Regions from separate parts of the Oceanobacillus sp. NCCP-135 genome, predicted to be linked through region 2. Evidence: riboswitches for the same ligand, from Rfam matches in the RefSeq annotation. Region 2 holds a riboswitch; the other holds the start of a gene.
The links. A riboswitch is a leader RNA that binds a small molecule or an ion and turns the genes downstream of it on or off. The one in region 2 is predicted to bind cobalamin.
Positions count from the first base shown of each region.

Region 1 (6,204 bases), on a different contig from region 2:
AATTACTGTATTACTATTATTTTGATTAATAACATAGCTCTCTATAGGTTTACTCTTCGTCATAATTTCAGACTCCGTATCTTCCATAGCCGTTGATTCTTCTTGCATATCATGTAAAGACTCTTCTGATTTCTGATTCGAGTTAGTGTTATCAAGTGCACGATCTGCAGTAGAATTCTCATTTTGAGTTTCGAACATATTCGTATTAAAAAATATTGGCACCATGATCAGTAATAGGATAGCAGCCATGATAGTTCCTAAAACGGGTACTAATTTAGAATTTCCTTTTGGTCGTTTTTGTTGTGAAGCTAACGCAGAGGAGATGCGGTGATATAATTTATTTTTATCCATCGTATCATCGACTTTCGGCATGTTTTTTAGTTTTTCTATTAATTCTTGATCATCATTATATTTCATCAACATCTCCCCCTCTCTTTTGATCTTCGGCTATATATTTTCTTAGTGCTTTCAGTCCTCGATGCTGGGTGGTTTTTACCTTGCTTTCACTGAAATTCAGAATCTCTGCTGTTTCCTGGATTGAAAATGATTGTATGTATCGTAAAATAAGTACACTTTTTTGATCAACCGTACATTTATCCAAATGGTTATAAATGGTTTGGATTTCCTCATTCTGTACAGCTAATTCATCAGGTAATGGTTTCAAATCCTGGATTAACTGTCCTTTTTCACTCCAGTCGAAAAATTCCAATATACGTTTTCGTTTTCGGTTTTGTGATCGAAAATAGTCAATAGTAACATGCCTCGCAATTGAAAACAGCCATGTCTTCTCACTGCTTTTCCCTTTAAATGTTTCATAGGATTTTAAAACTTTTATATAAACTTCCTGAACGAGATCTTCTGTTAATGGCCTATCTTTTACCATATAAAAAATAAATTGAAATAAATCATGATGATATTTTTCATGAAACTCTTCAAAAACGACCTTCATAAAAGATCCTCCGTTCATATATAGTCGTTTATTATTACTTAAAAGTTACATTCTAATTGTACTATAGAGCATGTAAGAACAAAAGCGCAGGGCGCCCGGTTAGCGACGTACGGACTGGACTGAGCCGTAGGAGATAAAGGAAACTCAGGCGACCGTAGGGAGCCGATGTTGACTTTCACCACAAGGGTATAAGTGCGACTAAGCCTCTGGTTCCCAATCGGCAAGTCTTCTTTATCGTACGGAGGTGAGGGAAGGTCTCGCTATAGCTTTAGCGCTGGAGCTGGACGTGGCTGTTCCGGCAACTAAGTTATCCACAGCATTTAAATTTTATAATTTCCTAAGCAAAGAAAAAATACCAACTAAATTCAGTTGGTATTGTGAGTAATGAAACGTTTATTGGCATATTTTTTTAAAAAATAGGAAATAGTTGGGTACAATAATATCATAAAGATAGCATTTCCTATGGCATGATTTGTATCAAACGGTAAACCAAGTAAATAATACGCAAAAAAATTACCACCTGCTATTTGATAATTTGTTAATGAAATGATGAAGCCATAAAGGTAGCCACTGAAAATAGAGAATAATACAATGACAAACAGTGGAATCCTCTTTGATATTTTACCTAATATTCCACTCATTATTCCAATTAGTGACCAGGAAACAATTTGCCAGATCGCCCATATCCCCATGCCTAGTACCATATTTGACAAAAAGCTAGTTAATATCGCCAGTATTACAGCGGCGAAGGGACCTAGGAATATACCACAAATAATTATTAAAGAAGTAACAGGCTGGACATTTGGCAAATATACAAAAACGACTCTTCCTGCAACCGCAAGTGCTGCCAATAACGCCAATAATGTTAATTTATATATATTCAATTAGATCATTCCCATGACTGCAGATCAAATGTTACCTTATCACCAGGAGTCAGTTCAAACTCCGCAGCGCCTACAGGTGCCATTTCATCATTAACAAAAAACATCCATGCTTTTTGTTCATCTTCTTCTGGTGAAGCTCTCTCGATGGATGTAATGAATCCGTCTTCCTCTTCCACATAAAAGTTTTCTTTCAAGACATCCATAAGAATGTCACCTTCTTTAATTTCTATTTCTTTCTCATGGATAAACTCTGTGCCTTCATCCTTCGTAATTGTAATAAGAACTGAATCTTCACTTACTTCTGCTTCCTGGTTATTTTCTTCTTGCTCACTTGTATTATTTGTTGACGTTGTACCCTGTTCATTATTCTCATCTGATGCACATCCTGCTAACAATGAGATTACAACGAATAAGGATCCTAAACGCAACAGCCATTTATTCATTTTGAACTCCTCCTGTATAATCTATGCTTGTAATTAAAAAGAAATAAAAAAACTAACTCCACTTCAATGAGTTAGCACATCAGACAATCGAAACATAAATATATATCATATAGGGGAAATATGTATTCGGTTGTCCCAATAACTTACACCCTCGAAGCATTGAAACACAAGAATTTGGCAGGTCTACTGACTTATGATATTAACCTACTATAAGCCCTTCCCATATGAAATCATACAGTGGTTAATGCTTATTTCGTATACCATTTACAGTTGCGAGGACAGCTCCAGATTTTCACTGGATTCCCTTTTAAGGAAAACACCAATTCCCAAAATATTTTATTCAATTTAATTACTGGTATATTTTATCACATATAAAGTGAAACTTCATTAAGTGGGGACTTTCCCCCCAGGTTTTCCCTTCCTCCCCCACCTTCACGTCTGGGATTTTCTCACGCTTGGAGGTGGGGGTATTACAGCCCGTTATGCGTGATAAATTATTTAGAACAGATTAATCGCTGATATTAGTTGGTATTTTAAAACTAAAAGTGGTTCCTTGGTTTACTTTACTTTTAACCGAAATAACCCCGTCATGTGCATCAATAATATTTTTAGCAATGGATAAACCTAAACCAGTTCCCTTTTTGGCTTTATTTCTTACTCTTGATTTATCCGCTTTGTAAAATCGTTCAAATACAAATGGCAGATCTTCTTCCGGGATACCACTTCCATTATCTTCAATAGCTACATTCAACCAATTATCATTACATTCAACTAATACCTTTACAAATCCATTCTCTGCTGTATGACGAATTGCATTATCAATTAGATTAGTAAAAACCTGTTCAATTCGATCTGGATCATAAATTGCTTGAAATTTTGATATATTCTTGTTTAATTTTAATTCTATCTTATTATCACTTGCTATTCCACTAAATTTTTTTATTATCCGATCAACATAGGTCTCAACTTCTATTTGCTGCCTATTTAATTGAATATGACCTGCTTCCATACGCGCAAGATCCAATAGTTCATTTACTAAGCGCCCCATACGTAATGATTCTTCATAAATGATTTCGGCCAATTCATTTTTCTCTTCTTTACTTTCAGCAATATCATCAACAATTGCCTCACTGTATCCCTGCAGCATTGAAATCGGTGTGCGTAATTCATGGGATACATTTGCAATAAAATCTTTACGAAGTTTATCCAGCCGTCTTTCCTCTGTCATGTCACGAATAACCGCAACTGCTCCCCGTACATATGCTTGATCATATAATGGCGTCATTAGCATTACCCAGCTTCGTCCTTGAATGGTTAATTCATGCAGTACTTCTGTTTCCCCATCAATTACTTCCTGTAAAAATTCATGTAATTCGTGTGGCAATTTTCGATTATCTTCATTCTTCTCTAGATTGTTTTCAAAATACCAATCTTCAATAAATCGTTCTGCAGGAGGATTTGTAACGATCATATCCCCGGTTCTATTCAGTGTCATAACACCATCAGCCATGGAGCTAACAATACTTGACAGCTGTTCTTTTTCCTGTCGTAATGCATTAATATGGAATTTTAGCTGTCTTCCCATTCGGTTAAAAGCCAGTGCTAAGCCACCGATTTCATCATGGGTCAATATTGGTACCTTTGTATTGAACTCACCCCTTGTCAAATCAAAGGCAGCTTCTCTCATTTTAATTAATGGTGAAGTAATTCGTGTTGAAAGGAAAAAGGCAAATATTGTGGTTAATACAATCGCAATACCTGCAGCTAAAAAGATAATTTTAGTAGTTTCAGCTTTTGTTTGGTCAATTACATCTAAAGACTGATATACAAATATTGCTCCATTATTATTATCTAATGGTGTACCGACTATCATTGCTTCCATTTCACTATTTGGTATGGTAATTTGCTTTCTAATCTCTCTATCATTTGTTAATACTCTTGTTAAATCCTCTTCCGTTTCCAGCCACGAGGCATCCAGCTTTAATAAATTTTCATCAGAACTGTCTGAAACCCATAGCTCTCCATCATTAAATAAAATCGCCACACGAGTTGCCGGATCTTTAACACGATCAGTGGTCTCCAAAATGATAGACTTATCATCATGCTGTTCTACCAAAACAGAGATTTTAGTAGCAGTTTGCAGCATATCTGTTTCAGCTTCTTCAATATGAAAATTCTCAAAAAACTCTAATAAAAGTATCGATAATATTAGTAATACAAAAGAAACTAGCAACAATATTGTTATTGCTAGTTTACCTACTACGCTTTTCCAAAACATTACACATCATCTACCTCAAATTTATATCCTACACCCCATACTGTCACAATCATCTTAGCAGCCTGTTTAGAGACATTATTTAATTTTTCCCGCAGCCTCTTAACATGTGTGTCAACTGTTCGTAAATCCCCAAAAAATTCATATTGCCATACTTCTTTTAATAAATGCTCTCGATTGAATACTTTATCTGGAGACTTTGCTAAAAAGCAAAGTAATTCATACTCTTTTGGAGTAAGACTAACTTCTTCTCCATCTGCTGTAACACGATGGGCATCATGATCAATAGTTATATGTGGAAACACAAGTATATCCTTTGTAGCGGTGTTGTTTTCATCAAAAGCTGACGTTGTTACTCGTCGTAATACCGCCTTCACTCGCAAGACAACCTCTCTAGGGCTAAATGGTTTTACAATATAATCATCTGCTCCTATTTCAAAACCTTGGACGCGGTTTGCCTCCTCTCCTTTTGCTGTCAACATTATTACCGGGGTTTCTTTTTCTTTTCTTAATTCCTGGCAAACTTCTATACCGTCCATTTCAGGCATCATAATATCCAATAATATAACATCATAATCGTTATTTAATGCCTTTTCCAAAGCAATCGTCCCATTCTCAGCTTCTTCTACAATGTATTCTTCACGCTCTAAATACATTCGAATTAAACGACGAATTCTTTCTTCATCATCTACAACTAATATGTTAACATTTGATTCCATGTTCGCTCCCCCTCATCATCATTTTATCCATATACTAATTATAAACCAACCTGACACAATTGTATAAAAAATAGGCACCACTCCTCGAAACAATGGTGCCTATTATCAAATAAAAACTTAAGCATACGAATGAAGACCGGCTAATATTAAGTTAACAGCTATTAAATTAAACATGATGATAGCAAATCCACCTGCAGCCAACCATGCAGTTTTTTCTCCATGCCATCCACGTGAAAGTCTTAAATGCAGGAAAGCTGCATAGAAGAACCAGGTTATTAATGCCCAAACCTCTTTCGGATCCCAGCCCCAGAAACGCCCCCAGGCTTCTTCTGCCCAGATAGACGCAAAGATTAATCCTCCTAATGTAAATACCGGAAATCCAATTGCAACAGCACGATATGCTACTTCATCCAATAAATCCGGTTTTGTCCCTTTTAACAATGGCTGAATTGCTGCACCAATTCGTTTTCTCAATAGTAATCTAAGTAACACATAAATGATTGAACCGGAAATAAATGACCAGATTAATGTATTAAATTTTCTGCCTGCATCAACACCATGCATCCATTCAGGTGTTTCAAACCATGGCTGCATTACGTCTTCCGTAATTAATGTACCATCTGCCGGAGCTGCAATAGCAGGCATTGTATATTCAGATGTAAGCACATTATTTCCTGATGGATATTCAAATGTTGCACTATAATTCATTACGTTAAAAACAGTTGTTGTAACAATGAAACCAACAAATAAAATTAATGAATATAAAATAATTTCCAACCAGGTAGTACGTTTACTTCTAACCGATTGATCAATTTGTCTAATCAAATAGATCAAACCAGCAACAAAGCTTATTGTCAAGATACCTTGCCCCAATGAAACCGTAGTCACATGTATATATAGCCAGTGACTTTGCAATGACGGCACTAATGGTGCA
Region 1 is NZ_BAAKSZ010000002.1:150,732-156,935, forward strand. It holds gene AC6HVZ_RS02470 (RsiX family anti-sigma factor) at 1-417, opposite strand, end outside; gene sigX (RNA polymerase sigma factor SigX) at 407-949, opposite strand; gene AC6HVZ_RS02480 (ECF transporter S component) at 1,315-1,833, opposite strand; gene AC6HVZ_RS02485 (DUF4430 domain-containing protein) at 1,839-2,276, opposite strand; cobalamin riboswitch at 2,436-2,615, opposite strand; gene AC6HVZ_RS02490 (ATP-binding protein) at 2,785-4,554, opposite strand; gene AC6HVZ_RS02495 (response regulator transcription factor) at 4,554-5,270, opposite strand; gene ccsB (c-type cytochrome biogenesis protein CcsB) at 5,388-6,204, opposite strand, start outside.
Region 1: it holds a riboswitch for cobalamin, as region 2 does, so the genes downstream of both, AC6HVZ_RS02485 (DUF4430 domain-containing protein) here and AC6HVZ_RS04030 (acyl-CoA thioesterase) in region 2, are expected to answer to the same signal.

Region 2 (6,204 bases):
TCCTGTAAATCCGCATCTCGTAAAACAGCTGCAACAATATCTGAATCGAAACTTCCCTCAACAAAATTGGTCAGAACAAGCAGGGGTGCCACATTCGTTGCCTGAGCAGCATCTAATACCAGCGAATCCGCCAAATCAGTAATGGAACCATCTGTTCGGATACTGTAGGTGAATGGTGTTAGATACGTTAAATTTTTCCCTAAGAAAAGTACTTCCTCTCTCCCTGCTTCATCCAACTGGGTGGTAAACGCATTTACCTCAGTAATAGGTTTATTCATCGTTGGTATTCGAATCATCTGTCCCACGTAGATCATCGCCGGATTTGGTATAGTATTTACCTGAATAAGCTGATTAGTGGTAACTCCAAAATTCGCCGCTATCTGCCAAAGTGTTTCACCTGGTCGTACAGTGTGCTGCATATAAGGTGATTGCAGCATCTGACCTACATATATTAAAGCCGGATTCGTTATATTATTGGCTGCTGCCAGTTTTTCTACTGTCACCCCAAACCTCCCGGCAATTGCCCATAAATTATCTCCTGGCTGAACAACGAATTCCTGACCCAGTTCAGGGATAACAAGTGCCTGCCCTACAACAAGCACATCCGGATTTTCCAGCTGATTGACTAATATGATCTGATTGATATCCGTATAATAAAGATTTGCTATTCTCCATAGCGTATCTCCACTTTCTACTACATGGATTTGCACAGTTTTCCCCTCCATTGATCTATCGTTACAATTCATGATATTCACCCAATTATTGTCTGTGATAATAAGTTTAATATAATTTTTATACTTGATATATTTTTTATATCTGATATATTTAATAATGACTGGAGGTGCTCGTGATTAATATTTGTCCATATATGGAATCTTCATTTCAAATATTAGGCAGAAAGTGGAATGGCCAAATTATCCATTACTTATCCCTTTGCAAGGAGAACCGTGCACATTTTTCCGAAATAAAAAAAGATTTTACTGGTATAACATCAAGATCACTCTCACTGAAACTAACTGAGCTTATTGAATTTGGATTATTAGATAAGCAAGTAACAAGTGAAGCTGCTGTTACAATTTCCTATGAACTCACAGAAAAAGGCAAGGCCCTGGCAAATGCACTGAAGCCGATTCAGGAATGGGCACAGGAATATTTAAATGATGTTATTTCATCGAAGGGGGAAAATTAAATGAATAGTAAAATGATTTGTGATCTGGAAACAGGAATTTGCGGGGAAGCTGGTGACGAAACAATGGAAATAATTGATCTAAATCCTAAAAAAACGATTGATCTTTATTATGTAACGGATCCTATCTGTTCACATTGCTGGGCACTCGAACCTGTACTTCGTCGCTTTATTGAACAATATGGTCATTATTTTAACTTTAAAACAGTAATGGGTGGCTTGCTGGAAAAATGGGGCGATGGTTTTGCTGATGTACAAAACGGAATTAGTGGCCCTGCTGACGTTGCTGGACACTGGAGAGAAGTGGGCGAACATTCCCGCATGCCGATTGATGGGACATTATGGTATGATGACCCGGTTCAATCCTCCTTTCCGCCATCCCGCGTTTTTAAAGTTATTCAAAAACAGGATGAAAAAACTGCGTCTGTATTTCTACGGAAAGCAAGGGAAGCTGTTTTTGCCTTCAACAGAAACATCGGGGATGAACAGGTGTTAACGGAGATTGTAAATGGACTTGGCCTTGATGGAAAAGAGATAATGAAGGAAGCCAGTCACTCAAGCGGACAGGATCTGTTAAATCAGGACTTTGCACTTGCCGGCCAGCTTGGTGCAAGAGGATTCCCGACAATCATCATGGTAAACGAGGAAAATAAAGGCGTTAAAATTGTTGGTGCGCGTTCATTACCGGACTATGCTAATGGACTGAAGCAGGTTATGGGTGATACAGAAATCCAACCAAAAACTCGTCCTGAACTACCAGCACTTTTTGAAAAAGAGGGACTGTTATTTTCCAAGGAGATTGAAATAATGTATGATCTTGAGGAAAGTCAGGTTGAAGCATTTGTTCAAGAAAAGCTTTTGTTTGACAGTTACGAGCAGAAGGAAATCCTTGGTGAAGCTTATATTGAAAAAAAATAACCCGAAAGAAGTATCCGTTGTAAATGCATGCGGATACTTCTTTTTTTACCAGAAAACATACTGTATGAGTACAACTCCATAAAGGCTTGGCGAATACCAAGTTTTCTAATTGATTTCAGAAAATCCCCTCTGTCTTATAGCTGCTCGATTTTCTCGATTTCTTTTTCTCGAAGGGGCTGTCATATGTAATTGCCTTTCCTCTTCCGTCTCAGGATACACCTTCGGAACAGGAACCGGTCTTCCCTCTTCATTGACAGCAACCATTGTGAGAAAAGACTCTGTCGTTAGCTTCACCACATCTTTAATTAAATCATTGGCTGTAACCTTTACATATACTTCCATCGAACTTGTACCTGTATACGTCACAAATGACTCCAATATTAATGAATCTCCAACCTTTGCAGAAGATAGGAAATCCACCGAATCAATGGATGCTGTAACAACTGCACTCTTCGCATGCTTCATCGCTGTTAATGCTGCAATTTCATCAATATAGGCAAGCACTTTTCCGCCAAAAATCGTATCTAAATGATTCGTGTCTGGCGGAAGTACCAGGCGGGTTTGAATTGTTTTTGAACTTTGAATTGATACTTTTTCCATTGCTAAATACCTCCTGAAAATTAAAAAACACCCTCTTAATTAGAAGATGTTAAAAAACACAATAAAATAAATTTCATAAATCATGAAAACATTAGATCGCAACATCCTCCTATCTCCCGTAGGATTATAATGTTCTTCCAAATGGCAGGTATCCTGGCTTAGAATCATCAAGCTCTTTTCCCTTCCCATTTCTATTTTGAAACAGTGGCTGTAAAAGAACTCTCCTCATTACAGTGGCGGGACCGCGTTGGAATTTCACCAACTTCCCTTTTCAACTTATATCATAAGTCACCATTGGCAAGCTATTCAATTTTAATTAGTATACCATTTTTATGCAAGACTGTCGTTCTCCATTTAGGTAAGCCCGGGAACGCATGGACTTTTGTTTAAAGGCAATTTTAGCATATAATAAAAACGGAGGTGAGCTTGATGGTACGGGCAAGAAAATTTTCCAAAAAGGATTTATATAAAACAACGAAAGAGATCCTTCTCAATCATGGTTATGATGGGTTTACCTTTAGCAAAGTCGCCAAACGATTAGACGTTTCTAGAGGGACTATTTATAAATACTTTAAGAAAAGAGAAGAATTAATTACCGAATATATGGTATATGAAATGGAACAGTTTCTGATTAAATTGCAAAGAATTGATGAAATCCAAGGTTTTCAGGAACAATTTAATTACGTAATCGATATTATCTTTGAAGATAGTGAGATCCATCAGATTCGTGGTATAGCCTTTCATATTCCTACAGTTACCGAAGATGTCAGAAAAAATAAAGAGCAATTAGAAATGCTTCATCAGGATATGTATAAGCATCTGCAGGGTTTTGTTGAGTTAGGAAGAGAGGAAAAGAAGTTAAAACAAAGCCTTCCCGACAGCCTAGTCTTAGCACTTATTTTCCAAACAATTGATATTCCCAATCATTTTGGAGTGCCAGAGCATGAATGGACAGTATCCATTAAAGAAATTATAAGTCACGGAATGTTCACATAAAAATTAATTGACACTTGTGTTACTTTGAATGATAATTGTAAGGTGACATAAGTGTCATTATTGTTTCTAACCCATACAGAAGGGAAATAACTATGAAAAATTTACTGCATTTTATAACCGATCGCGTTACATCTAAAAAAGGTATGTGGATTACGGTCAGCATCTGGCTTATTGCAATCCTGTTATTAATGGTATTTGCTCCAGGTGCAAAGGATTATAAAGTATCCAGTCTTGATTCGCTGCCGGAAGATGCGCAATCTGTTATTGCCCAAGATAAGGTGGACAAATACTTTAAAAATAATGATGGGATTCCTGCAATTTTAGTGTTCCAAACAGATGAAAATGAGCTTGAACTGTCGGATGTAACAGATATTGTTTCAAGTATTAGTGAAGAAGATGTAAAAGGAATCGAATCAATCGTTCCTTTAAGTGAACTTCCCCCACAAGCAACTGCAGGATTTTTCTCTGAGGATGGCACCACTGCAATTGTTCCACTAAATTTTGATCCATCTTATGAGACTACTGATATTCAGGATTCATTGGAACAAATTTATAATATAGTGGAACAAACTGACCTTTCCTTATATGTTACAGGTCCGGCCGGAATAACATCAGATACAAATGATCTATTTTCTCGTGCAGACCTTGTTCTTATCCTGTCAACGGTAGGAATTATATTAGTACTGCTGATTGTTCTTTACAGGTCACCTGCACTCGCATTAATCCCATTGTTGGCAGCTGGATTTGTTTATGGCGCAGTGAACCAGCTGCTCGGTTTAGTAGGTAAAAGCGGTGTGCTATTAAGCAGCCAATCCTTGTCCATCATGAGTATATTATTATTTGCTGCTGTGATTGATTATTCTTTATTTGTTTTTTCACGTTATAGAGAAGAACTGAAAACCCGTGAAAATAAACATGATGCAATGAAGATTGCAATGAGAGGCGTTGGAGTTCCTGTGTTCTATTCAGGAGCAACTGTTTTAGCGGCAATGCTTGTTTTGTTCTTTGCCCAATATGAGGACTCTAGAAACTTTGCTCCCATTTTTGGAACAACAATGGCGGTTGTTATTCTTGCATCTGTCACACTTGTCCCTGCATTATTTACGATTTTTGGCAGAAAGTCTTTTTGGCCAATCATTCCACGTGTTGGGGATCAGCATATTAAATCCAGTTCCTTTTGGAGTAAGGTTGGTCGTTTTGTAACAGGAAAACCAATCACTGCGGTTGCTATGATTGGTATTTTGCTTCTTATTTCTGCAACAAACGTACTAAATACAAGCTATGAATTTGATAATTTGAAGTCCTTCCCTGATGATATGCCTTCTCGTGTGGGCTATGAAATTTTGGAGAAAAAGTTTGAGGCTGGAGATTTAGCTCCAACCACCGTCCTGTTTGAATCAGAAGAAGTTATCAGTGAAGAAAAAAGAAATGAATTAATGAGTGACCTGTCTGATCAGGAGCATGTAAGCAATGTTCGAATGGATGGAATTACTGCGGATGAAACGGTTATTGCTTACAGCATGACATTTGATATGAGTCCATACTCAAATGAAACAATGAATGCTCTTGAAGAAATCATGAATAATTCCGAGCAAATTGCAGATAACAGTAATCTTAGTGGCAAGCTTTACTTTGCTGGAGAAACAGCTACTGCAATAGATGACAGATCTGTCAATAACCGGGATCTTGCTGTTGTAATAACAATAGAAACACTATTAATCTTTGTCATGCTGATTTTCCTGACCAAGTCATTTAGAATGCCTGTATATATGATGGGTACCATTCTTGTTTCCTATGTTGCGGCACTGGGACTGGGGATGTTCTTAACCAATTTATTCTTTGATATCGAGAACATAAGCAACAGGGTGCCGATGTATGCTTTTGTTTTCCTAGTTGCTCTGGGAATTGATTATAACATCATTCTAATTTCACGGTTTATGGAAGAACGGCAAAAGCATCCTGTCAAACAGGCAGTTGAAATTGCTGTCGCCAATACTGGAGGGGTAATATCCTCTGCTGGACTTATTCTGGCAGCAACCTTTGCAGTACTGATGACACAGCCGATTGAGTTTTTATTCGTCTTTGGCTTCATTGTTGCAGTTGGTATTTTACTGGATACCTTCCTGATTCGAGGTGGATTGTTACCAGGGTTACTTGTTTTGTTTGAAAAGGATAAGGCTGGTAAAAACAAGGAAAGTAAATAGGTTTAAATGAAAGAGCGTCTAGCTAGTATGGACGCTCTTCTTTTTGAAGCCATTCCACTGCGAACCTCTAGAAATATTGTTATAAATTGCCATCAATTTGTGAACTTCAGCCAATTTTTTGTGAACTTCTGACCATGTTCTAGTGAACTTCTCATCATGTCATTGTGAACTTCTTACTTATTACTGTGAACTTCAGCATTTATGGCAACCCGGCTAGAAGACAATGGTACCCAATACTTCATATCTATTGGAAGTATTCGACCCAAGGACATTAAGCTTCATTGTAGGGATTATTCTTTA
Region 2 is NZ_BAAKSZ010000004.1:29,531-35,734, reverse strand. It holds gene AC6HVZ_RS04045 (glycoside hydrolase family 18 protein) at 1-710, opposite strand, end outside; gene AC6HVZ_RS04040 (winged helix-turn-helix transcriptional regulator) at 851-1,189, shown strand; gene AC6HVZ_RS04035 (DsbA family protein) at 1,190-2,104, shown strand; gene AC6HVZ_RS04030 (acyl-CoA thioesterase) at 2,210-2,704, opposite strand; cobalamin riboswitch at 2,831-3,015, opposite strand; gene AC6HVZ_RS04025 (TetR/AcrR family transcriptional regulator) at 3,134-3,700, shown strand; gene AC6HVZ_RS04020 (MMPL family transporter) at 3,793-5,904, shown strand.